Regions from separate parts of the Pseudoxanthomonas sp. 22568 genome, predicted to be linked through region 1. Evidence: predicted binding sites of a transcription regulator. Region 1 holds the regulator's gene; each other region holds the start of a gene.

Region 1 (5,421 bases):
GGACTGTCGATCCAGCACGGCCTGGCCGTCGAACCAGCGCAGGCTGGAGGCCGGCGCGTGCAGCACTTCCATCACCCGCGCCAGCGGCAGCGCGTAGACCGGATCACCGGCCTGCACCAGCAGGGTCGGCAGGATCGCCAGGGTCAGCGGCACCCGGATCAGGAAGCGGCTGCCACGGCCGAGCTGCGAATGGATCTGGATCTGTCCACTGAGTTCGCGGATGCGCGACTGCACCACGTCCATGCCGACGCCGCGGCCGGAGATGTCGGTGATCTCGGTCTTGGTCGAGAAGCCCGGCAGGAAGATCAGCTGCAGGCATTCGTCGTGCGACAGGCGGGCGGCGGCTTCCGGTTCGATCAGGCCCTTTTCCAGCGCCTTGTCGCGCAGCCGCTCCGGATCGATGCCGGCGCCGTCGTCGCGGATCTCGATGGTGACGTAGTCGCCTTCCTGCTGCGCCGCCAGCCGTACCTGGCCGCTGCGCGGCTTGCCGGTGGCCTCGCGCAGATCGGGCAGCTCGATGCCGTGGTCGATGGCGTTGCGGACCAGGTGCACGAGCGGATCGGACAAGGCCTCGACGAGGTTGCGATCCAGCTCGGTATCGGCGCCGATCAGCTCCAGATCGACTTCCTTCCTGAGCGAGCGGGCGACGTCGCGGGCGACCTTGGGGAAGCGCGAGAACACCTTGCCCACCGGCTGCATGCGGGTGCGCATGACCGCGTTCTGCAGGCGCGCGGTGGCGATGTCCAGGCCGCTGACCGCGCGATCCAGTTCCTCGTCGCGCAGGCGCGCGCGCAGGGTCTTCAGGCGATTGCGAGACAGCACCAGTTCGCCGACCAGATTGACGATCGCGTCCAGTCGCTTGGTGTCCACGCGGATGGTCTGCTCGGCCTCGCCGGCGCGCGCCGGACGGGCCGGTGAGGCCGGGGCGGGCGCGGCCGGGCGTACCGGCGCGGACTGGGGCGCGGCGGCGGGCGCAGGGCGGGCGATCGTGGCGCCGGGCACGGCGCCGCCGTGCAGTTGATCCAGCAGGGCCTCGAATTCGTCCTCGCTGATCAGATCCCCGCCCACGGGGAGGGCGGGGGTGGTCGGCGGGGCGCCGCCATGCAGTTGATCGAGCAGGGCCTCGAACTCGTCGTCGGTGATCAGATCACTCCCGCCGGCGGCGGGCGCGGCCACCGGCGCGCGGACCGGCGCGGGCGCGGCATCGACGTCGAACTGGGCGATCAGCGCGGCCGGCGCGTGCGGCGGCTCCTCGCCGGCAGCGACCGCGTCGAGCATGCGCTGCAGCCAGTCCAGCGACTGCTGGGCGGCGTCGAAATGATCCGCTTCCAGGGTCGCCTTGCCGGCGCGGACCATGCCCAGCGCTTCCTCGGCGGCGTGGCACAGGTTCACCATCGCCTGGATGCCGAGGAAACCGGCGCCGCCCTTGAGCGTATGGAAACCGCGGAACACGGCGTTGAGCTGTTCGCTGTCGCCGGGATCCTGTTCCAGCGTCACCAGTTGCTCGCCGAGGCGATCCAGGATTTCCTGGGCCTCGATGAGGAAGTCGGCGGCGATTTCGGGCGTGACGGCGGACATGGTTCGGCTCGGTATCGGCGGGGATGCGTGGGCGGACGGCTAGAGCCCGAGCCCCGACAGCAGATCGTCGGCGTCGTCCTGCGAGAACGCCGCCTTGTCCAGACCCGCCACCGCGGGACCGGCCAGGCCGTCGTCCTTCTTCCTTTCCGGCGGCGGCAGACCGAGTTCACCGAAGCCTTCGTGCACGCGGCGGACGATGCCGGCGACGCGGCGGATGATCTGCCCGGTGAGATCCTGGTAGCTCTGCGCCAGCGCCATTTCCGACAGGCCGGAACGGATCTGGTCCACCAGCCGGGTCTGTTCGGCGCTGAGCGCGGTCGTCTTGAGCTGGTCGGCCAGGCCGCGGCACTGCTCGGCCAGATCCAGGGTCTTGTGGCTGGCCTGTTCGGTCATCGCGACCACGTGATCCAGGCGCGCGCAGGCGTCGTCGAGATCGCCGGCACCGTGGGTCGGCGGCAGCTCGCCCAGCGTCTGCGCCAGTTCGCGGGCCAGCCGGCCCAGTCCCTGCATCATCGGCTGCGTGCGCCAGGCGGCGATGGTGTCCAGCTCGCGCCGCCAGCCGGCCTCGTCGCCCTGTTCCAGCGCGTCCAGCGCGTGCTGCAGGCGCTCGACCAGTGCGGCGCGGGCGCTGCCGGCTTCCATGACCGCAGCCATCAGGCGGCGGCCCCGAGGCGCTCGAAAATCTTGCCGAGTTTCTCTTCCAGGGTCTGCGCGGTGAACGGCTTGATGATGTAGCCGTTCACGCCGTTCTGGGCGGCTTCGATGATCTGCTCGCGCTTGGCCTCGGCGGTGACCATCAGCACCGGCAGGGTCTTGAAGCGGTCGTCGGCGCGGATGGCCTTGAGCAGTTCGATGCCGGTCATGCCCGGCATGTTCCAGTCGGTCACCACGAAGTCGAAACTGCCCTGGGCCAGCGCGGTCAGCGCGCTGGAGCCGTCGTCGGCCTCGGCGGTATTGGTGTAGCCCAGATCGTTGAGGAGGTTCTTGATGATGCGGCGCATCGTCGAGAAGTCGTCCACGATCAGGATCCGCATGTTCTTGTTGGCTGTCACGAAGGGCTCCGGGTGCAGCAGGGTAGAGGGGGCTCGAGAGCCTTATCGGCAGGTGGCGGGGAAACTTTTGGGCCGGGATTGGGGATTCGGGATTGGGGATTGAAAGAGCCCCCTTTGAAAAAGGGGGCGGGCGCCCGCGGAGCGGGCGACGGGGGATTGACCAGCCATTCGGCTGTTGAGAAGCGCTTGCTGTTGGCGCCCAAAGCAAATCCCCCTCAATCCCCCTTTTTCAAAGGGGGAGGCAAAAGCAAAGGCTTTTGCGAATCCCCAATCCCCAATCCCGACTCCCCAATCCCCGCTCAATCCTCCAACCCGGCATCCACGCTCTCGAACACATTCAGCCGACCACGCAGGCGCAGCATGGCCTGGCCGTGGATCTGGCAGACGCGGGATTCGCTGACGCCGAGGACGGCGCCGATTTCCTTGAGGTTGAGTTCCTGTTCGTAGTACATGGACAGGACCAACTGTTCGCGCTCGGGAAGCTGGCCGATGGCCTTGATCAGCGACTGGCGGAACTCGCTGCGCTCGAGTTGTTGCTGCGGGTTGGGGCCGCCGGTGACCGCGGTCTGCGGTTCGCCATGATCCTCGATGTGCGATTCCAGGCTCAGCACCTGGCCGCGGGCGGCGTCCTCCAGCAGGCGCAGGTATTCGGGCAGCGGCATCTCCATCGCCGACGCGACCTCGGTGGCGATGGCGGCGCGGCCAGTGCGCTGTTCGATTTCGCGCACGGTGGCGGCGGCCTGGCGGGCCCGCCGGTGCACCGAGCGCGGCACCCAGTCGCCGCGGCGGATCTCGTCGATCATCGAACCGCGGATGCGGATCGAGGCGAAGGTCTCGAACGAGGCGCCCTGTTCGGCGTCGTAGCTGCGCGAGGCCTCCAGCAGGCCAATCATGCCGGCCTGGATCAGATCGTCGATCTCCACGCTGGCGGGCAGGCGCGCGGCCAGGTGATGGGCGATGCGGCGGACCAGGTCCGCGTGCACCGTGACGAAGTCGGTGGCCGCCGCTTTCTGGACGGCACGGTATTGGGCGGCGCCGGTGTTCATGCTGGCACGCTCCGGTTGATCATGCGTTCGACGAAGAACTCGACATTGCCGCGGGCGCCGGACGGCGGCTGCCAGCGTGCGGTGACCCGGGCGATCTCGTTGATGGCGCGCGCCGACGGACTGCCCGGATACGCCTTCACCACCGCCTGCTGGCGCTGCACCGCGCGGCGCAGCCAGTCGTCCTGCGGCACCGCGCCCAGGTAGTGCAGGGCGACGTCGCCGAGGAAACGTTCGCACACGCGGGCCAGCTTCTCGTACAGCTTGCGGCCCTCGTTGGGGTCGCGGACCATGTTGGCGATGACGTGCACGCGGTCCACGCCGCGCTCTCGCGAGAGCACCTTGATCAATGCATAGGCGTCGGTGATCGAGGCCGGCTCGTCGCACACCACCACCACCGTGTCCTGCGCGGCCTGGCAGAAGGTCAACACGCTGTCGGTGATGCCGGCGGCGGTATCCACCACCATCACGTCCAGGGCGCGCTGCAGTTCCGAGAACACGTTGACCAGGCCGACGTGTTCGGCCGGCGAGAGTTCGGCCATGTGCCGGAAACCCGACGAGGCCGGTACGATCAGCAGGCCGTCCGGTCCTTCCAGCAGCACGTCCTCCAACTGGCAGCGCTCGGCGACCAGATCCGCCAATGTGTATTTCGGCGCCAGGCCAAGCAGCACGTCGACGTTGGCCAGGCCCAGGTCTGCGTCCATCAGCAGGGTGCGCTTGCCCATCTCGGCCAGCGAGGCGGCCAGGTTGACCGACACGTTGGTCTTGCCCACGCCGCCCTTGCCGCCGGTCACCGCGATCACGCGGACCGGATGGAAGGAGCCGGTCAGCGGCGGCGTGCTGCGCGGATTGGTCTGCAGCAGGTGTTCATGCGACATGGATGGCCTCCGCGTGGCTGGGTTCGTCGGCTTCGCGGCGCAGCTGGTCCAGGCGCAGCACCAGGTTGGGCGCGCTGGCGCGGTGCAGGTCTTCGGGCACGCGCTGGCCGTCGGTGATCCAGGCCATCGGCAACTGGTGATCGACGATCACCGACAGCGCGCTGCCGAGCCGGCCGGTCTCGTCCACCTTGGTCAGCACCACGCCGTGCGGCTGGGCGCCGCTGAAGCGGCGGACCACTTCGTCCAGATCGCCGAAATGCGAGTTGGCCGGCAGCACCAGTAGGGTATGCACCTGCCCGGCGGCGCGCAGCCAGTTGAGCTGGCCGACCAGGTTGCGGTCGCGCTGGCCCATGCCGGCGGTGTCGATCAGCACCAGCTTGTAGTCGCGCAGGCGTTCCAGGGTCTGGGCCAGGCGCACGTCGCTGTCGGCCTCGTGCACGGCGATGCCGAGCTGGCGGCCGTAGCTGTGCAACTGTTCGCGTCCGCCCACGCGCACCGTGTCGGTGGTGACCAGGGCCACGTCGCGCGGGTTGTGGCGATCGGCGTAGGCCGCGGCCAGCTTGGCAATGGTGGTGGTCTTGCCGGCGCCCGTCGGTCCGACCAGGGCGATCACGCCGCCCTGTTCCAACGGATCCACCGGCAGGATCGGCAGCTTGCGCGACAGCAGGCCCAGCATCAGGCCGCGGCCGCGATGCAGCTCGGTGTCGGCGGGAATCTGCACGGCGACGTCGCGGGTGATGCCGGCGTCGAAGCCGTAGTCGTCCAGCAGCTCCATCGCCTGCGCGCGCACCGGCGAGCCGCGCAGGCGCTCGTCGGTGAGGCGGTGCATCTCGCCTTCGATCATCTCGCGCATCGCCGCCAGTTCGGCGC
Region 2 (5,688 bases), on a different contig from region 1:
AACGCCTCGCGCAGCACCCAGTCGCCGATCTGCACGATCACTCCGAGCTTTTCGGCCACGTGCATGAAGCGCTCGGGGACCAGCACGCCCAGTGCCGGCGAATGCCAGCGCAGCAGCGCTTCCATGCCGACCACGCGGCCGTCGTGGGCGTTGATCTGCGGCTGGTAGTGCAGGCGGAACTCGTTGTTGTCGATCGCGTTGACGATCTGGCGCGCGATGATGCTGTCGCTGCGGATGCTGATGGCGGCGTCGCGGGCATAGCGGCGGACCAGGTTCAGGCCCTCGTGCTTGGCCTGGCCGACCGCGGTCTCCGCGCATTGCAGCAGGCCGGTGACGGTGGTGGCGTCTTCCGGGCACAGCGCCATGCCGACGGTGGCGGTGAGGAACAGCGTATAGGGCAGCACCGCCATCGGCAGTTCGACCTGATCGCGCACGAATGCGCCGAACGCATCCGGCGACGGCACCTGGGGCAGCCGCGGCATGGCGACGATGAACTCGTCGCTGCCCTGGCGCCAGACCCGCGCCTCCGGGCCCAACTGGGTGGACAGGTGCTGGCCGAGCAGCAGCAGCGCCTGGTCGCCGACATCGGCGCCCATGTTCTCGTTGATGGAGCGGAAGTGATCGATGTCGACGTGCAGCAGCATCAGCGGCGTGCCGCCCTGCACGGCGGACTCGACCATGGCCTGAAGATCCGGATCCAGCGCGCCAAGGCGGGCGATCGATGGCGGCGCGACGGGGTAGGCGGACATGTTCAAGCGTCCGCCATCATGGCGGGCAGTTCCACCCGCAGGCGCATTCCGGCCTGTGCCTCGCCGGGCAGATGGAGCGCGAGGCCGGCGGCGGTGGCACGCGATTGCAGCAGGGCGGCGGTCAGCGGATCCGGCGCGGGACCGTCGTGGTGGACTTCCAGCACGGCGAAACCGGCGCGCGCGGCGGACAGCCGCAGTTCCAGCGAGGCGAGCGTGGGCAGCGGCAGCAGCAGATCCTGCACCAGGCGGAACGCGGCCAGTTCGAGCGCCGCGTCCGCGCGTGGCGCCGGATCGGCCAGTCGCAGTCGCGGCACCAGGCCCCAGCGGGCCTGCCAGCGCTCGGCTTCGCCACGCAGCGAGGCGGCCAATCCGAGGGTGTCGATCTGCGGAGGGCGCAGATCCGCGTAGAGGTCGCGCAGGCGGGCGACGGTGTCGTCGGCGATGCGCACGATGTCGGCCAGATCCTGGCGACGCTGGACGGCGTCGTCCTCGTCGCCGGCCAGGTGGGCGGACATCTTGATCGCCGACAGCGCCTGGCCGATTTCGTTGTGCAGGGCCCGGGCGACGACACGGCGCTCGGCTTCCTGGCGCGCGTACAGCTCGCGCAGGGCGTCCGCGGGGATGGATGGCGTATCGGGGGCGGCGGGTGTGCGGGCCGTCATTGGCAACGGTCAGGTGGACAACCGCGCCAGTATGCCAGTTGCCCGCCGGACCGGCGCGGCGGATACGACGACGCCGGCACCGCGGAGGCGGTACCGGCGTCGCGGAAAACGGATGTGTCGGAACGTATTCGTCAAAAATCAGAACAGTTCGACGGTGCCCGCGCCCATGTTCTGCTGCGCCACCGGCTTGTGCGGCGGGCGTTCCCATTCGCTGCGGCGGTCGCGCAGGCGGCTGCCGATATGGCGCAGGGCCGAGAGCAGCTCCTGGTCCATGACGCCGCCACTGCGATGCAACAGTTCCTGCAGGGCCAGGGCTTCCTGGTTGATGGTGGTCAGGCGGTCCAGGTGGGTGACCGCGCTGCCCAGCGACTGGGTGGCGATGTCCTCGAACTGCAGGGCGCGCACCGCCTCGGCCACGCTCAGGTCGATGGCATGGCCGCACTGGGAGATCTCGCGCATGCCGTCGCCCAGCGAGGCGTTGATGGCGGCGACCTGGGTCAGCATGTTGGCCGCTTCACCGCGGGCCTCGCGGGACCGGTCGAGATCGCGCGAGGCCATGTGCGAGACGGTCTCGCGGACCTTGGCGATGGCGTCCTTGGAGCTGTGGGCCAGTTTGCGGATCTGCTCGTTGAACGCGGTCGAGCGTTCGGACAGGTTGCGCACCTCGTCGGCGACCACCGCGAAGCCGCGACCGGCCTCGCCGGCGCGGGCGGCTTCGATGGCGGCGTTGAGCGCCAGCAGGTTGGTCTGGTCGGCGATCGACTTGACGTCCTCCAGCAGCGAGAAGATGCCGTCCAGGTGCTGGGCCATCTCGTCGATGTGGTGCACGGTGGTGGTGCTCTGGCCGCTGACCTGCTCGAGCGCTTCCACCAGTTGCTCCATGCGCTGGCTGGCGTGCTGGGCGAAGCGGGCCACGTCCACCCCGGCGCGGTCGCCGTCGCCGGCGCGGTCGACGATGCGCGACACCGCCAGGCTCTGCTCGCGGGACTTGCGCATCATCGCGTCGAAGCTTTCGCCCAGGCCGCCGACCGCGTCGCGGATCAGGCCGCGCGCGCGGTCGATCTCGGCGCGAGAGCCATCGATTTCATTGCCGACGAAGCGGCGCAGTTCGTTCAGCAGGCTGTCCTGCTCGCGCAGGATGCTGGTGTGCTCCGCGCTGGGTTTCTGCGCGCCCCAGACCGACAGGAAGGCGAACAGCAGCCAGGCCAGCGTCATCGTGGTCAGGATGGCCCATTGGACCGCACCGGGCCAGTCGAAGGCGACCGACAGCGGGAACACCAGCGTCAGGATCAAGGGAGCGGCAAGACGAACCAGGATGCGCGAATACATGGGTGCTCTCTGCTGAATCACGGTATGGATATCGGCCATGGGGGATGGCTCTTTAGCGTTCGTCGCGGCAATGCGCGATGCGCGGGGAAAACTGTGACCTGGGTGGAGATCCGCCGGGAAAACGGCGGAAACGGGCGGTCAGCGCGATTGCGCGGACAGTTGCACCAGGCGTTCGGCGACGGCGTCGAGCGGTACGGTCTCGCTGGCCGCGCCCAGCCGCACGGCCGCGCCGGGCATGCCCCAGACCACGCTGGTGGCTTCGTCCTGGACGAAGGTCGGGGCGCCGGCCTGGGCGATTTCCAGCAGGCCGCGCGCGCCGTCGTCGCCCATGCCGGTGAGGATCACGCCGATGGCGTTGTCGCCGGCGGCGTGCGCCACCGAACGGAACAGCACGTCCACCGCCGGCTTGTGCCGGTTGACCGGCGGACCATCGTCGATCCGGCAGCGCCAGCGCGCACCGTCACGGATCACCCGCAGGTGGCGCCCGCCGGGCGGCAGGTAGGCATGGCCGGGCAGGATCGCCTCGCCGTCGCCGGCTTCGCGCACGGCCATCGCCGAATGCCGATCCAGGCGTTCGGCGAAGGCGCGGCTGAAGCCGGCCGGGATGTGCTGGGTCATGACGATCGCCGGGGCATCGGCGGGCATCTGCTCCAGCACCACCCGCAACGCCTCGGTGCCGCCGGCGGAGGCGCCGATGGCGATCAGGCGATCGGTGGTCTGGAAACGCAGCGCCCGCGCAGGCTGCGCGGCGGGCAACACCGCGTCGGCGCTCTGGCGCACGCTGGCCGGGCGCGCCAGCGGGCGCACCTTGGCGCGCGCCGCGGCCTTGACCTTGGCGATGATTTCGTCGGCGTAGGACTCCAGTCCGCGGACCACGTCGAGCTTGGGTTTGGAGACGAAGTCCACCGCGCCCAGCGCCAGCGCCTGCAGGGTGGTGTCGGCACCGCGCTCGGTCAGCGAGGAGATCATCACCACCGGCAGCGGACGCAGCCGCATCAGGTTTTCCAGGAACGCCAGCCCGTCCATGCGCGGCATTTCCACGTCCAGGGTGATCACGTCCGGATTCAGGCGCTTGATCTTGTCGCGCGCGATCAGCGGATCGCTGGCCGAGCCGACCACCTCGATGCCGGCGTCGCTGGACAGGATCTCGGTGAGCATCTGCCGTACGACGGCCGAGTCGTCGACGATCAGGACCTTGCAGGGCGCACCCATCAGAACAGCTCCACGCCACCGCTGACCGGCGTGCGCGACAGGCGGGCGCGGGCGGCGGATTCGGCGGCGGCCACTTCGGCGTCGTGGGCGTGCGGCAGGCGCTGCACCACCACCCGGCCGGTGGCGGGGAAGAACCATACCTTGCGCGGATGGATGCCGCACAGGTCCTCGGCGACCACCGGGATGCGTTCGATGTCCAGGTAGCGGCGGACGAACTCGGCGTTGCGGGTTCCGACCGGATTGCTGGTGAATCCCTTCAGCACATTGGCGCCGCCGAACACCTTGGCCTCCAGGCGCGCGCGGCTCGCGCCGCGCTTGAGCAGGTCGTTGATCAGCAATTCCATGGCGAAGCTGCCGTAGCGCGAAGGAGCGCCATCGTTGGCCTGGCCGTCGGGCAACAGGAAGTGGTTCATGCCGCCCAGCTTGAGCAGCGGATCCCGGATGCAGGCGGCCACGCAGGAGCCGAGCACGGTGACCAGCGCGGTGTCGTCATCGACCACCAGGTACTGGGTGGGCAGCAGCTTGGCGGCCGGGGTCTGGAAGCGGGCGTCGTGGTAGCGCAGCACGCTGCCGTCGGCGAAGGCGAGGGCGGCGGCGCTCATCCGCGTGCCCCGGCGCGGCGGTACAGGGTGCGTCCGCACGGCTGGATGATGTCGGCGGCGTGCAGGTAGTTTTCGGAATGGCCGGTATAGAGCATGCCGTCGTCGGCCAGGTGCGGCACCAGCCGTGACAGGATACCGCGCTGGGTCGGCTTGTCGAAATAGATCATCACGTTGCGGCAGAAGATCGCGGTGTACGGACCTTCCACGTCGTAGCGCGGCGCCAGCAGGTTGAGCGGGCGGAACTCGATCAGTTGGCGCAGGGCCGGATGGATGCGGCAATGGCCTTCGTTCGGGCCGGTGCCGCGCTGGAAGTAGCGGCGACGCAGGCCGTCGTCCAGCCCGGCGATGCGTTCCAGCGGATAGATGCCGCGCCCGCCGGTCGCCAGCACCTGGGTGTCCACGTCGGTGGCGAGGATGCGCACCGGCGGCGCCATCGTGCCGAAGGCCTCGCACGCGGTGATGGCGATGGAGTAGGGCTCCTCGCCGGTCGAGGCCGCGCATGACCACAGCCGCAGCGTGCCCGCGCCGCTGCGGCGTTCCAGTTCATCTCGCAGGCGATCGAAATGATGCGGCTCGCGGAAGAACGAGGTCAGATTGGTGGTCAGCGCGTTGGTGAACGCCTGCCATTCGTCGCCACCGTCGCTTTCCAGCTGATCCAGGTATTCGCGGAAGCTGCGCAGGCCGAGCGCGCGCAGGCGCCGCGAGAGCCGTCCGTAGACCATGTCGCGCTTGCCGTCGGCGAGCGCGATGCCCGCGCGCTGGCGGATCAGATCGCAGACGCGGCGGAAATCGCGATCGCCGAACTCGAACTCGCGCCCATGCGCGCGCGGGAGTTCGTCATCGTGCGTGGCGGTGTCGCGGGAACGGAGCGGGGCGGACATGGAGGACTCGTCGTAGCGCCGAGCTTGCTCGGCTGAAGGGAGAGCGGATGGGGCGGTGTTTCGCGTTCGGTGGAGCAAATCCCCCTCAAGCCCCTTCTTCGCTTTCAACAGCCGCATGGCTGGTCAAGGGGGAGGCGTAGAGCCGAGCTTGCTCGGCTGTCGGGATGTTGAGCCGATGGGGACATCGTGGAGCGGAGCAAGCTCCGCTCCGTGGATCAGAACTCCTGCCAATCGTCTCCTTCGGTGGCGAGCG
Region 3 (3,725 bases), on a different contig from region 1:
TCAGCGCCTTCTCGCCGGGCAGGCGCGCGATGTCGACCGACAGATCGCCGATGGAGTAGCGCTGCATGATGCGCAGCGCGTCCAGGATTGCGGCCACGTGCTCGCCGACCAGACCGTTGGTCTCGCGCACCATGTCCCCGTACTCGCCGGGGAACGCGGATTCGTCCATGCGATAGCTGATGGTGCCTTCGTCATGGCGGCGCGCCATCTCGCGCTGCGCGCCGATCACCGCGCGCAACTGGTCCTGCATCCGGTGCATGCTTTCCAGCAGGCGCCCGGGTTCGTCGTGCGGTTGCTCGCCGATGGCGTTCTCCAGCCGGCCCGCGGCGATGGACTCGGCCACGCGGGTGGCGTGCCGCAGCGGCACCACGATGCGGGTGCCGATAATCCAGCTCAGCAGCACCACGATGATCACCAGCGTGCCGCCGGCCAGGGTCATGATGCCGGTGAACATCCACGCCTGGCCCTGTACGTCGTCCATGTACACGCCAGTGGCCACCACCCAGTTCCAGGTCTTGTAGGGCGCGGCATAGACGACCTTGGCGATCGGCTCGTCACCGCCCGGCTTGGGCCAGCGGAACTCGACGAAACCGCCACCGCGGCGCGCGGCTTCCACGCCCTCGCGATACAGCAACACGCCGTCCGGGCTGCGTTCGTCGCCAATCGGCTTGCCGGCCAGTTCCTTGCGGATCGGATGCATCAGCATGACCGGCTGCATGTCGTGGATGTAGTAGTAGTCCACGCCCTTGTTGCCGCGCATGCGCTCGATTGCCTTGAGCGCGTTCGCGCGGGCCGCCGCGGGGTCGAGTTCGCCGGATTTTTCCAGGCCTGCGTAGTGATCGAGGATGCCGAAGGTCAGCTCCACCCGGGTCTTCAGGCCCGCCTTGCGGGTTTCATAGAGATCCAGGTACTGCATGCGCGCGGCGATCACGGCCAGGGCCACGATGCCGATCGCGATCAGGACGGTGAGCAGGTTGAGTTTGTGCCGGACCGGCAGGTTGGCGAAGCGGCGGGACAGGTTCATGGCGAACTCGGGGGGAAGGAAAGTAGGGATCAGGCGGTGCGCCAGCGGAGAGCGCAGGCGCGAATGGACGCTCGGATGGGAGCCTGGTTAGGAGCGGCTTCCCGCCGCCTGCTCTTGGCTGCTTGAGCGTGCGCGCGGGAAGCCCGCGCCGGCGATGGCGCTCCTGCCGGATCGGATTCGCACGTACCCCGCGTGGTGTCGAACCGTGTCCACCATTGCCGCAGCCTGCGATGATTCCGGCGCGTGCTCGCGCTGCACGGAATGACGACGCCGATGGCCGGCACGGCCAGCATCAGGAGGAACTTGCCGCGCAGGGAAAGATCACTGGAACGCGGGCGGGATGCAGCGGACTTCATGGGGACTTCCGTTCACTTCTGGCAGAGGGGCGCTGGGCCCGGTAGTGCTATCGGCGCGGAGCGCGCGGGCGTTGAATCATCCTTGGTCGTAGGGGAATGCCTGACAGCCGGCCGCGCGGGGCGTGCGCGGACGCGGGGGAAGCCTGGCTCCCCCCGCGCGGGCGGTCATGCGCTGGAACCGTCGCGCGAAGCGGCGTCAGGCCGCTTCGGCTTCGGCGGTGTGTTCGGTCAGATCGGCGCTGTCGATCAGGGTCTCGATGTCCAGCAGGATCAGCATGCGGTCGTCGACGGTGCCGATACCGGAGATGAAGCGGGTATCGACACTGGCGCCGAACTCGGGGGTCGGGCGGATCTGATCCTGCTCCAGCGGGATCACGTCGGAGACGCTGTCGACCACGATGCCGACCACGCGGTCCTCGACGTTGAGCACGATCATCACGGTGAAGGCGTCATAGCGCGCTTCCTTCAGGCGCAGCTTCAGGCGCAGGTCGATGACCGGGACGATGGTGCCGCGCAGGTTGATCACGCCCTTGATGTACTCGGGAGCATCCGGCAGCCGGGTGACGGCGTCGTAACCACGGATCTCCTGGACCTTCAGGATGTCCACCCCGTAGTGCTCCTCGCCCAGCGCGAAGCTGAGGAACTCCGCGGCCGTGGTCTTGTTGTCGCTCATCGCAATGCTCCTGTGCATTCTGGCTGGGACGCGGAGGCGTCCTTCCCGCTACTCATCGGCCGGGAAGGCGGGGACTTTAGGCGGGGAGGCGAGGCGGCGCGCGGAACCGGGATGGGGACCGCAGAATCGGAGCGTCAGCCGATCCCGCGTTCGCGGGCGCTGCGCTGCCGTTCCATGCGGAAGATGTAGCGCTGGATCTGGGCGTCGCCGCCGCGCGGCAGGTCGGTGAACTGGCAGCCGGCGCGCCAGATTTCCCGGCCGTTGGGGCGGGACTGGCGGAACAGGTTCTTGACCATCAGCCGCACCTGCAGCGGCTCACCGTCCGGCAGCAGGAGCCGGCAGTCGGTGTATTCGCGAAAGGGACGGAACTCCGGGCGCTCCGGCGGCACTTCCACCGCCAGGCCTCCGCCGCTGATGTCCAGCACCCGCATTTCCACCCACTGCGGGTCCTCCTCGCCGACGGCGAACGGGATCAGGCAGCGCACCGGATACGAGACCGGCACCTGCAGGCGGTAGAACTCGCGCCGCTGCAGGCGCAGCACGCGCTCCGGCAGCGGTGCGCGGAAGGCGGTCTGGCCGTCCACGCGCAGGCGTTCGCAATCGGTCAGGGGAAACTGCACGTGCACGCGATCCAGCTGCGACACGCAGATGATCTGGGCCGCTTCCTCGACCGCGCGGTTGATGGTTTCGCTGATGCTGCCGTCGAACAGCAGGCTTCCCTCATCGGCGGCGAGCTCGATGAGCGCGGTGGGAAAGACATGGCCGCGCGGCACCAGGTGCGCGCTGATCAGGGCGCGGCGGTCGATCAGTGCCTGCAGCACCTGGCGAATGTCGCGCGGGTGCCGGAGCAGGTACTTCTCTTCCTCGTCGTACCGCACGGGTTCCTGGGTGGCGGCCTCGATCTGTTCGGACATGGGCTCGATGTGGGAAGCGGAAAATGGCCAGGCCCGGTGGGGAGCGGGACACCTGCCGATATATCGACCTCGTCACGGATTCTTTAGAGAAGGGGAGAGCGGTCGTGACGGGGATTGACCCGCGCAGTGGGAGCCGAGCGGTGTTTGTTGCTGGCGTGAAGAGCCAATCCCCCTCAATCCCCCTTCTTCGAAAGGGGAGGCAAAAGCAGGTCGTCCGTGGAGTTGACAGCCCCCTTTGACCCGCCGTTCGGCTGTTGAAAGCGCAAAAGGGGGCGGGCGCCTGCGAAGCAGTGGATTTGCTTTTGGCGCGAAGAGCTAATCCCCCTCAATCCCCCTTCTTCGAAGGGGGAGGCAACAGCGGGTCGTCTTTGCAGTGGATAGCCCCCTTGACCCGCCATTCGGCGGTTGCAAGCGAAAAAAGGGGGCGGGCACCCGCGTCAGCGGGTGACGGGGGATTGGCTTTTGGCGCCAAGAGCAAATCCCCCTCGGTCCCCCTTCTTCGAAGGGGGAGGCAAAAGCGGAAAGGCCGTGGTCAGAACTCCTGCCAGTCGCCGTCGGCCAGGGCCGGTTCGGGCTTGCGGCGAACTGGGGCGGCAGGCTTGCGCGGCGCGGGCCGTGCGGGCGCGCGCACGGGCGACGCGGCGACCACCGGCGTCGGCATCCGCGCGGCCGGGGCATGGCCGTCGAGCTCGAACACATCCACCGCCTCGGAGAGCAGGCGGGCCTGGTCTTCCATGCTGCGGGCGGCGGCGGAGGCT
Region 4 (8,183 bases), on a different contig from region 1:
CGAAATCTACCGCTTCCTGACCAAGCCCTGGAACGACGACGACCTGCGCGAGCACATCCGCCAGGCCTTCACCGCCTACGAGAACCAGCCGCACCACCGCGTGGTTGGCTGATTGCCTCGGTTCGGGGAGCAGCGGAGCAAGCTCCGCTCTACCGATGCGTAGTGCCGAGCTTGCTCGGCTGCTTTTGCTGCAAAGGGCCATGGATGCCCGCGAAAGCCCATGGATTCCAGCTTTTGCTGGAAATGACGAACCCAGGGAATCCACACTTGGTCATCCCAGCCAAAGCTGGGACCCATTTCCACGGACGTATCAGTGCAGCGGAGCAAGCTCCGCTCTACCGATGCGTGGAGCCGGGCCTGCTCGGCTGCCCTTGCCATTCGCCAAACCCCACGCGAACCTCAGCCCGCGTCCTTCACCGGCTGCCGCACCGGCAGGGTGATGCGGAAACGCGAACCTTCACCGGGCTTGCTGTCCACCTCGATGCGGCCGTTGTGCTTCTTCACGATGCCGTAGGAAATCGACAGGCCCAGGCCGGTGCCACTGCCGACCGGCTTGGTGGTGAAGAAGGGATCGAAGATGTTCTGCAGGATGCTCTCGGGCATGCCGCTGCCGGTATCCGCGATCTCGATCCACGCCTCTTCGCCGGCCAGCCCGGTGGTGACGCTGATGCGGCCCTTTTCCTCGATCGCGTGGCCGGCATTGAGCAGGATGTTCATGAACACCTGGTTGAGCTCGGACGGCAGGCACTGCACCAGCGGCAGCTTGCCGTAACGCTTTTCCAGGGTGACCTTGTACTTGAGCTCGTTCCAGATGATGTTGATGGTCGAGTCCAGGCCGTGGTGCAGATCGGCCAGCTTCCAGGAGTCGTCGCGCCCGGAGTAGGAGAAGTCCTTGAGGCTGCGCACGATCTGGGTCACCCGCTCGATGCCCTCGCGCGACTCCGACATCAGCTGCGGCAGGTCGCTGGTGATGAAGTCGATGTCGAAGCGCGAGCGCATGTCGTCGATTTCCGGCAGCAGCGCCTTCGGATCCGGCGCGCGCAGGGCGCGCTCGTAGATTTCGATCAGGGCGAACAGGCTGTGCAGGTATTCCTGCAGCGATCCCAGGTTGGAATGCACGTAGCCGATCGGATTGTTGATCTCGTGCGCCACGCCGGCGGCCAGCTGGCCGATGGAGGCCATCTTTTCCGACTGCACCAGTTGCTCCTGGGTACCGGCCAGGCGGATCAGGGTCTGCCGCAACTGGGCGTGCCGGCGCTGCAACTCCTGCTGGCGCGCGTGGCCTTCGCTGATGTCGTGGAACAGGATCAGCGCGTAGCCGTCGTCGCCGGGCGCGTGGTGATGGTAGATGCGCAGTTGCAGGATGCGGCCATCCTCCAGCGCCAGTTCGCCGTTCCAGCGTCCCGTCGCGCGGGCGGCGCGGCGCGCCTCGGCCGGCACCAGCTCCAGTACGGCCTGCAACGATTCCGGCTCCTCGCCCTCGGGCAGCAGTGCCAGCGCGGAGGCATTGGCATGCAGCGCGCGGTCATCGCCGCGGCACAGCAGCACGCCATCGTCCATCAGCTCGGTGAGCGCCTGGATGTCGACGAAGGACGGGATGTCCGCGGGAAGACGGGAAGCGGAGGAAACACTCACGACGGATGACCCCGCGAAAGGGAGTTGCGGCAAAAAGGGGCCGTCAGTATCGGCAAGCGTCGCGGCGGCGGCAAGCCGCGCGCACCGCGCCTCAGGCCACCGCGATCGGGCGGCTGCCGCGCAGGACTTCGGTCTGTCCGTTGGCGTCGTAGGCGCCGCTGCTTTCGCTGCGCCCAAGGTGACGCAGTGCCCAGTTCACTTCGCGGCGACGCCGCGCCAGCAGCGCGCCGTTGGACTGGTTGGCCTCCGACAGCTCGCGCAGCCGCTGCTCGAACGGCGCGGACGCGGCCGCGGGCATGCGGTTTTCCAGTTCGCGCAGCGAGGCCAGCTTCTCCCGGGTCGAGCACACCAGGGCTTCGACATCGTGTTCCAGGATCGCGCGGCGCTCCTCGGCTAGCGCCGAGGCCAGACGCTCGAACTGGGTCTCCAGTTCGGCGCTCATTGGCCGAGCTGGCGTTCCAGGCTCAGCATGCCGTCAGCGATCGCCTCGGCATTGATCCGGTACGTACCGGCCTGGAGCGCATCGCGGACCTGCTGGACCCGCGCGGTATCCACCGCGGAGGCCGAGGACAGCTCGCGCTGCAGTGCCTGCAGACCAGTGGCTTCGCCGGTCAGGCGCAGGCTGTCGCCACCCGCGCTGGCTTCCACCGGCCGGGAACGTTCGGCGCCGGACGCCGCCACCTTGCCACCGATCGGACCGGTGGTGCGGATGGCAGAAGGCGCGTTGCCTTCGATTTTCTGGCTCATGTCGGTCTACCTGTTGCGGGTTCAAACAGCATATCGGCCGTCAAAGGCAAAGCTTTAGTGACGGAATCCACATTTTTCTATCGGAAGCGCACCCGAGGCGTACTTCCCTGCCAGCTCGGTATCGGCCGCCCGTCCGGGGACTTTAGGGCCGATTCCATTTTTTTCCTCAACGGCTCACCCAGACGTCGCCGCCCGGGCCTACCACGCCCTGTACCACCCGGCGCGAGGACAGGTTTTCCACCGTCACCCGTTCGTTCTCGCCGGCGTCGGCCAGCGCCTTGCCGGCCACCCGTACCTCGACGCCACCGCGACGCGACACCAGCGCCACGTTGTCGCCGCGCCGGATCAATCGCGGCGCGACCAGATCGTTGGCTCCCAGCACCGAGCCGGCGGTCAACATCCGCCGCGCCACCTGGCCCACGGCCTGGGCCGGGTCGGTCAAGGCGCCGGCGGCGATACGGCCGCCGTCACGGGTTTCGGCGACAAACGCATCGGCGGTCACCACCTGCCCCGGTGCGATGCCGCGATTGAGCACCAGCACGGTCTGGCTGCGGCGTACCCGCACCGGCACGAACAGGCGCCAGCCCTGCGGGCAACCGACCTCGACCGAACCACTGTTCTGCACCCGCGCTTCCAGCGGCGCGGCGCAACGCGGCAGGCGCAGGTTCGGGTCCAGCGTCGCTTCCGCCTCGCCGGCCGACGCCATCGCGCCAATCGCGGCCTGGCGGATGCTGTCCACCGGCTGGAAGTCCGCGGCGGGCACGGCAAACGCCGCCAGCAGCGCGGGCAGCAGCACGAGTCGTCGCATGAGCGGGCTCCATCGTCGGTTCATCGGCGACAAGGAATGCAAGCGATGTGCCGAAACCGGCGGTCCTCGCGCCTGCCGCGGTGCGCGTCGGCGAAATCGACTGCGTGACCGCCGTCCCTCGAGGACGAGCCCTTCCCTGCCGCCGGACGCCCCCGCACCGCTCAAGCCGTGCGCAACCCGGCCGATATGCCTGCATGACCCAGGATCTGCTCAACCGCATCGACCAGCGCACCCGCCTGGCCGGCCACAACCGGCTCGCCCTGTTGCTGTTCCGCCTGGGCGGGCGTCAGCTTTTTGGCGTCAACGTGTTCAAGGTGCAGGAAGTCCTGCGCCGTCCGCCGCTGTTCCAGCTGCCTGGCCTGCCCGCCGAGTTCGCCGGCGCGGCCGACGTGCGCGGGCGTTCGATTCCGGTGCTGGACCTGGGCCTGAGCATCGGCCATCCCGAGCGCGATCCGGATCCGGCGCGCGCGCCCAACTACCTGGTGGTCACCGAGTTCAACCGATCGGTGCAGGGCTTCCTGGTCAGCGACGTCGAGCGCATCGTCAACATCGCGGTCGAGGACATCCACCCGCCGCCGGAACTCGGCGCGGAGGCCAGCTACCTGACCGCGGTCACCCGCTTCCAGGGCGAGCTGATCCAGGTGATCGACGTGGAAAGCGTGCTGGCCGACATCTCGCAGGCGCGCATGGACGCGCCGCTGGCGCCGGAAATGGCGCTGCCGGCCGACGCCCCGCCGTTGCAGGTGCTGGTGGTGGACGACTCGCGGGTGGCCCGTTCGCAGATCCGCAGCGTGCTGGACCAGTTGGGGGTGAGCGCCACCCTGCTTTCCGATGGCAAGCAGGCGCTCGACCACCTCGTGCAGATCCACGCCGCCGGCGAGGACCCGGCCGAGCGCTACGCCATGGTCATCTCCGACATCGAAATGCCGGCCATGGACGGCTACACCCTGACGACGGAAATCCGTCGCCACCCCGGCCTGGCCGGTCTGTACGTACTTCTGCACACCTCGCTCTCGGGCGTGTTCAACAACGCCATGGTCGAACGGGTCGGCGCCAACGCCTTCGTCGCCAAGTACAGCCCGCACGAACTGGCGGACTACGTGCTGAACCGGCTGAAGCAGGTGGTGGCGACGAAGCGGGCGGCCTGACGGGCGTCGGGATTCGGGATTCGTGACTGATAGCCCCCTTTGGAAAAGGGGGCGGGCGGCCCGCGCCAGCGGGGCGACGGGGGATTTGCGCGCGGTGCCGCGACTACCGACAAAAAGCAAATCCCCCTCGGTCCCCCTTTTTCAAAGGGGAAGGCAAAGCCCCCGGGTGCATCTCGTTTCCCCATGAAGTGTTGGTGGCGAAGCGGGCGGCCTGACAGCGGCCGGTTGGCCGCCGGGATTGGGGATTCGGGATTGATGCCCCCTTTGGAAAAGGGGGCGGGCGGCCGCGTCAGCGGACGACGGGGGATTTGCGCGCGGTGCCAGGAGCACCGGCGAAGAGCAAATCCCCCTCGGTCCCCCTTTTTCAAAGGGGGAGGCAAAGCCACAAGGTGCCCATCGTTCCCCCTCGAGAAGGAATGGCACCGGCACTTCGCGGGGGAAGCCTCCTCTCCCGGACTGGCACAAGCCTTGCACCCACCCGGGCAACGTTCCCAACGGGGCCCGCCAATGTCCAATCCCATCCGCGATTACCTGGGTGTCCATGCCGCCGCCCTGCCGCTGCGCGAGCAGCGCATGCAGTTGATCGCCAGCAACCTCAGCAATGCGGACACCCCCAACTACAAGGCCAAGGATCTCAACTTCCAGGCCGTGCTGGAGAACGCCGCCGCCCGCCAGGCCGCGCCGTTGCAGACCACCGACGGGCGCCATCTGAACGGACTGGAATTCGGCCCGCAGATCCACGAACGCCAGGGCGTGCAGCCCAGCCTGGACGGCAACACCGTCGACGCCGACACCGAGCGCGCCGCCTACGGCCGCGCCGCGCTGGAGTACCGCGCCTCGCTGAGTTTCATCGAATCCAAGGTGCGCACCATGCTCACCGCCATCACGGGGCAATAAGCCATGAGCAACCTGCCGATCTTCGACGTCGCCGGTTCGGCCCTGCAGGCGCAGTCGGTGCGCCTGAACACCATCGCCAGCAATCTCTCCAACGCCGATTCCATCGCCTCCTCGCCGGAGGCGGTGTACAAGCCGATCGAACCGATCTTCCAGGCCCGCCCGCTCAACGCCGACGGCTCGCTGACCTCGGTGCAGGTCAAGGAGATCACCCAGAGCGAAGCCCCGCCGATCAAGCGCTACGAGCCCGGCCACCCGATGGCCGACGCCGAAGGCTACGTCTATGCGCCGGACGTGGATCCGGTCGCGCAGATGGTCAACCTCATTTCCGCTTCGCGTGGCTACCAGGCCGGCGTCGAAGTCCTCAACACCGCCAAGGAACTGGCGCTGGCCACGCTGACCATGGGCCGCTGACGCGTCCCGCCTACCGGAGCAACCGCATGACCACCGCCGTGAATGGCGATCCCTTCGCCGCGATCAACAACAGCACCACCGGCACCGGATCGAACAAGAAGAAGGAAAGCCTGGGCCAGGCCGAATTCATGCGCCTGATGACCGAGCAGCTCAAGCACCAGGATCCGCTCAAGCCGCTGTCCAACAGCGAATTCATCGGCCAGCTCGCGCAGTTCTCCACCGTGCAGGGCATCAGCGAACTCAACACCACCGTCAACGGTTTCACCACCGCCCTGACCGGCGACCAGGTGCTCAAGGGCGCCTCGCTGGTCGGCCACGACGTGCTGGTGCCGTCGGAAAAGATCGCGCTCGGCGCGCAGGGCAGCGCCACCGGCCTGGTCATGTCGCCCGCCACCGGCACGCTCAAGGTGGAAATCACCGACGCCAGCGGCGTGGTCGTGGACACCATCGAACTCGACGCCGCCAAGGGCGAGACCGCGTTCGCCTGGGACGGCGTGAAGGCCAACGGCGAACGCGCGCCGGAAGGCGTGTATGCGATCAAGGCCACCCACACCGACGACACCGGCAAGGCCACCAAACTCAACACCTACGTCGATTCCACCGTGGAAAGCGTGACCATCGGTTCCGACGGCCTGTATCTCAACCTGCCCGGCCTGGGCACCGCTCCGCTCGACTACGTGCTGCGCATCGGCAAGTCGGCTTCCTGATCCCTGACATCCACGGGCCATTCCGACCCGGCATCCGCTAAGGAGTTTTCCATGGCTTTCAACAGTTCGCTCTCCGGCATGAAGGCGGCCAACGCCGACCTCAACGTCACCTCGCACAACATCGCCAATGTCGGCACCACCGGATTCAAGGAATCGCGTGCCGAGTTCGCCGAAGTGTTTTCCACCACCGGCTATGGCCTGCTGCGCAACGGCATCGGCGCCGGCGTGCGTCTGACCAACGTGGCCCAGCAGTTCTCGCAGGGCGACATCAACCAGACCGGCCGCTACCTGGATCTGGCGGTGGACCGCGAAGGCTTCTTCACGGTCAGCAACAACGGCACCAACGTCTACACCCGCGCGGGCAACTTCCAGCGCGATCCCAATGGTTTCGTCACCACCCCGGACGGCTTCCGCCTGCAGGTGTTCCCGCCTCGCGCCGACGGCAGCGGTTTCGATACCGGCCGCCTGGTCGACCTGCAACTGCTGACCAGCGACAGCCCGCCGGCGCCGACCACCCTGGTCAACCTGGGCGTCACTCTGCCCGGCAACGCCGCGCAGCCGACCATCACGCCGTTCACGCCCAACGACGGCAACAGCTACAACGAGACCACCTCGGTCACCGTGTACGACTCGCTCGGCGTGGCCCACCAGCAGTCGGTCTATTACGTGAAGACCGCCAATCCGAACGAATGGCAAGCCCACGTCTACGTCGACGGCACCTCGATGGGTCCGGCCACCACCGTGCAGTTCGACAACAACGGCGCGCTGACCCTGCCGGCCAACGGCCGCATCGCCCTGGCGCCATTCACCCCGACCACCGGAGCCGGCGTGCTCAACATGACCCTGGACATCACCGGCACCAACCAGTACGGCGAAGCCTTCGCCAAGAAGGATCAGCGGCAGGATGGCTACGCCAGCGGCAAGCTCAACGAATTCACCGTGTCGCCGGAAGGCGTGGTGTTCGCGCGCTACTCCAACGGCGTGGACCGCGCCATCGGCCAGGTCGCGCTGACCAACTTCACCAACCCGCAGGGCCTGGTCTCGCAGGGCAACAACACCTGGACCCACAGCTACGCCTCGGGTGAACCGCGCACCGGCGCGCCGGGCACGTCCGACTTCGGCCAGGTCGCCTCCGGCGCGCTGGAAGCCTCGACCGTCGACCTGACCGAACAACTGGTCAACATGATCGTCGCCCAGCGCAACTTCCAGGCCAACTCGCAGATGCTGTCCACCCAGGATCAGATCACGCAGACCGTCATCAACATCCGTTGATGACGGCACTTGGGCGTGCCGAAATAGCCAGAACCAAAGCCCCCTTGATCAGCCATTCGGCTGTTGAAAAGCGCTTGCTCTTCGCGCAAACAGCAAATCCCCCTCAATCCCCCTTCTCCGAAGGGGGAAGCAAAGTAAAAAGCGCTTCTCCGCTTCTCCGCTTCTCCGCTTCTCCGCTTCTCCGCTTCTCCGCTTCTCCGCTTCTCCGCTTTTCCGCTTTTCCGCTTTTCCGCTTTTCCGCTTTTCCGATTCTCAATTCCCGATTCCCCATTCCCGGCAAAGCCCATGGACAAAGCCCTCTACGTCGCCATGACCGGTGCCCGCGCCTCGCTGCAGGCCCAGGGCGCGGTGTCGCACAACCTCGCCAACGTCGACACCAAGGGATTCAAGGCCGCCCTGGCCGCGACCGAGGCGTTCAAGATTCCCGGCCAGGGATTTCCCTCACGCGTGGACGCGGTGCTGACGGATCCGGGTTTCGATTCGCGCACCGGCACCCAGATGGTCACCGGCCGTTCGCTGGACGTCTCGCTGCAACCGGGCCGCTGGCTGGCCGTGCAG

What was found. Region 1 encodes FliA, which starts transcription of late flagellar genes. Its sites were predicted from a motif close to TAAAGTTTNNCNNNCNNNGGCCGATAA; they were not measured.
Region 2: the regulator FliA is predicted to act here: its motif matches at 2,769-2,795, upstream of ACTJI2_RS02320 (methyl-accepting chemotaxis protein).
Region 3: the regulator FliA is predicted to act here: its motif matches at 2,106-2,132, upstream of ACTJI2_RS20000 (chemotaxis protein CheW).
Region 4: the regulator FliA is predicted to act here: its motif matches at 2,413-2,439, upstream of flgM (flagellar biosynthesis anti-sigma factor FlgM).

The regions. Positions count from the first base shown of each region.
Region 1 covers NZ_JBQENC010000021.1:10,226-15,646, forward strand. Annotated here, with positions in the region: gene ACTJI2_RS18805 (chemotaxis protein CheA) at 1-1,578, opposite strand, end outside; gene ACTJI2_RS18810 (protein phosphatase CheZ) at 1,618-2,232, opposite strand; gene cheY (chemotaxis response regulator CheY) at 2,232-2,612, opposite strand; gene ACTJI2_RS18820 (RNA polymerase sigma factor FliA) at 2,930-3,676, opposite strand; gene ACTJI2_RS18825 (MinD/ParA family protein) at 3,673-4,551, opposite strand; gene flhF (flagellar biosynthesis protein FlhF) at 4,541-5,421, opposite strand, start outside.
Region 2 covers NZ_JBQENC010000001.1:470,413-476,100, forward strand. Annotated here, with positions in the region: gene ACTJI2_RS02310 (EAL domain-containing protein) at 1-749, opposite strand, end outside; gene ACTJI2_RS02315 (sensor histidine kinase) at 752-1,411, opposite strand; gene ACTJI2_RS02320 (methyl-accepting chemotaxis protein) at 1,550-2,740, opposite strand; gene ACTJI2_RS02325 (protein-glutamate methylesterase/protein-glutamine glutaminase) at 2,879-3,952, opposite strand; gene cheD (chemoreceptor glutamine deamidase CheD) at 3,952-4,554, opposite strand; gene ACTJI2_RS02335 (CheR family methyltransferase) at 4,551-5,435, opposite strand; partial or broken gene ACTJI2_RS02340 (hypothetical protein) at 5,651-5,688, opposite strand, start outside.
Region 3 covers NZ_JBQENC010000030.1:44-3,768, reverse strand. Annotated here, with positions in the region: partial or broken gene ACTJI2_RS20005 (cache domain-containing protein) at 1-1,024, opposite strand, end outside; gene ACTJI2_RS20000 (chemotaxis protein CheW) at 1,577-2,053, opposite strand; gene ACTJI2_RS19995 (flagellar brake protein) at 2,188-2,967, opposite strand; partial or broken gene ACTJI2_RS19990 (methyl-accepting chemotaxis protein) at 3,500-3,725, opposite strand, start outside.
Region 4 covers NZ_JBQENC010000001.1:461,375-469,557, reverse strand. Annotated here, with positions in the region: gene ACTJI2_RS02310 (EAL domain-containing protein) at 1-112, shown strand, start outside; gene ACTJI2_RS02305 (ATP-binding protein) at 400-1,560, opposite strand; gene ACTJI2_RS02300 (flagellar protein FlgN) at 1,727-2,077, opposite strand; gene flgM (flagellar biosynthesis anti-sigma factor FlgM) at 2,074-2,382, opposite strand; gene flgA (flagellar basal body P-ring formation chaperone FlgA) at 2,549-3,190, opposite strand; gene ACTJI2_RS02285 (chemotaxis protein) at 3,385-4,338, shown strand; gene flgB (flagellar basal body rod protein FlgB) at 4,846-5,235, shown strand; gene flgC (flagellar basal body rod protein FlgC) at 5,239-5,646, shown strand; gene ACTJI2_RS02270 (flagellar hook capping FlgD N-terminal domain-containing protein) at 5,673-6,353, shown strand; gene flgE (flagellar hook protein FlgE) at 6,405-7,625, shown strand; gene ACTJI2_RS02260 (flagellar basal body rod protein FlgF) at 7,911-8,183, shown strand, end outside.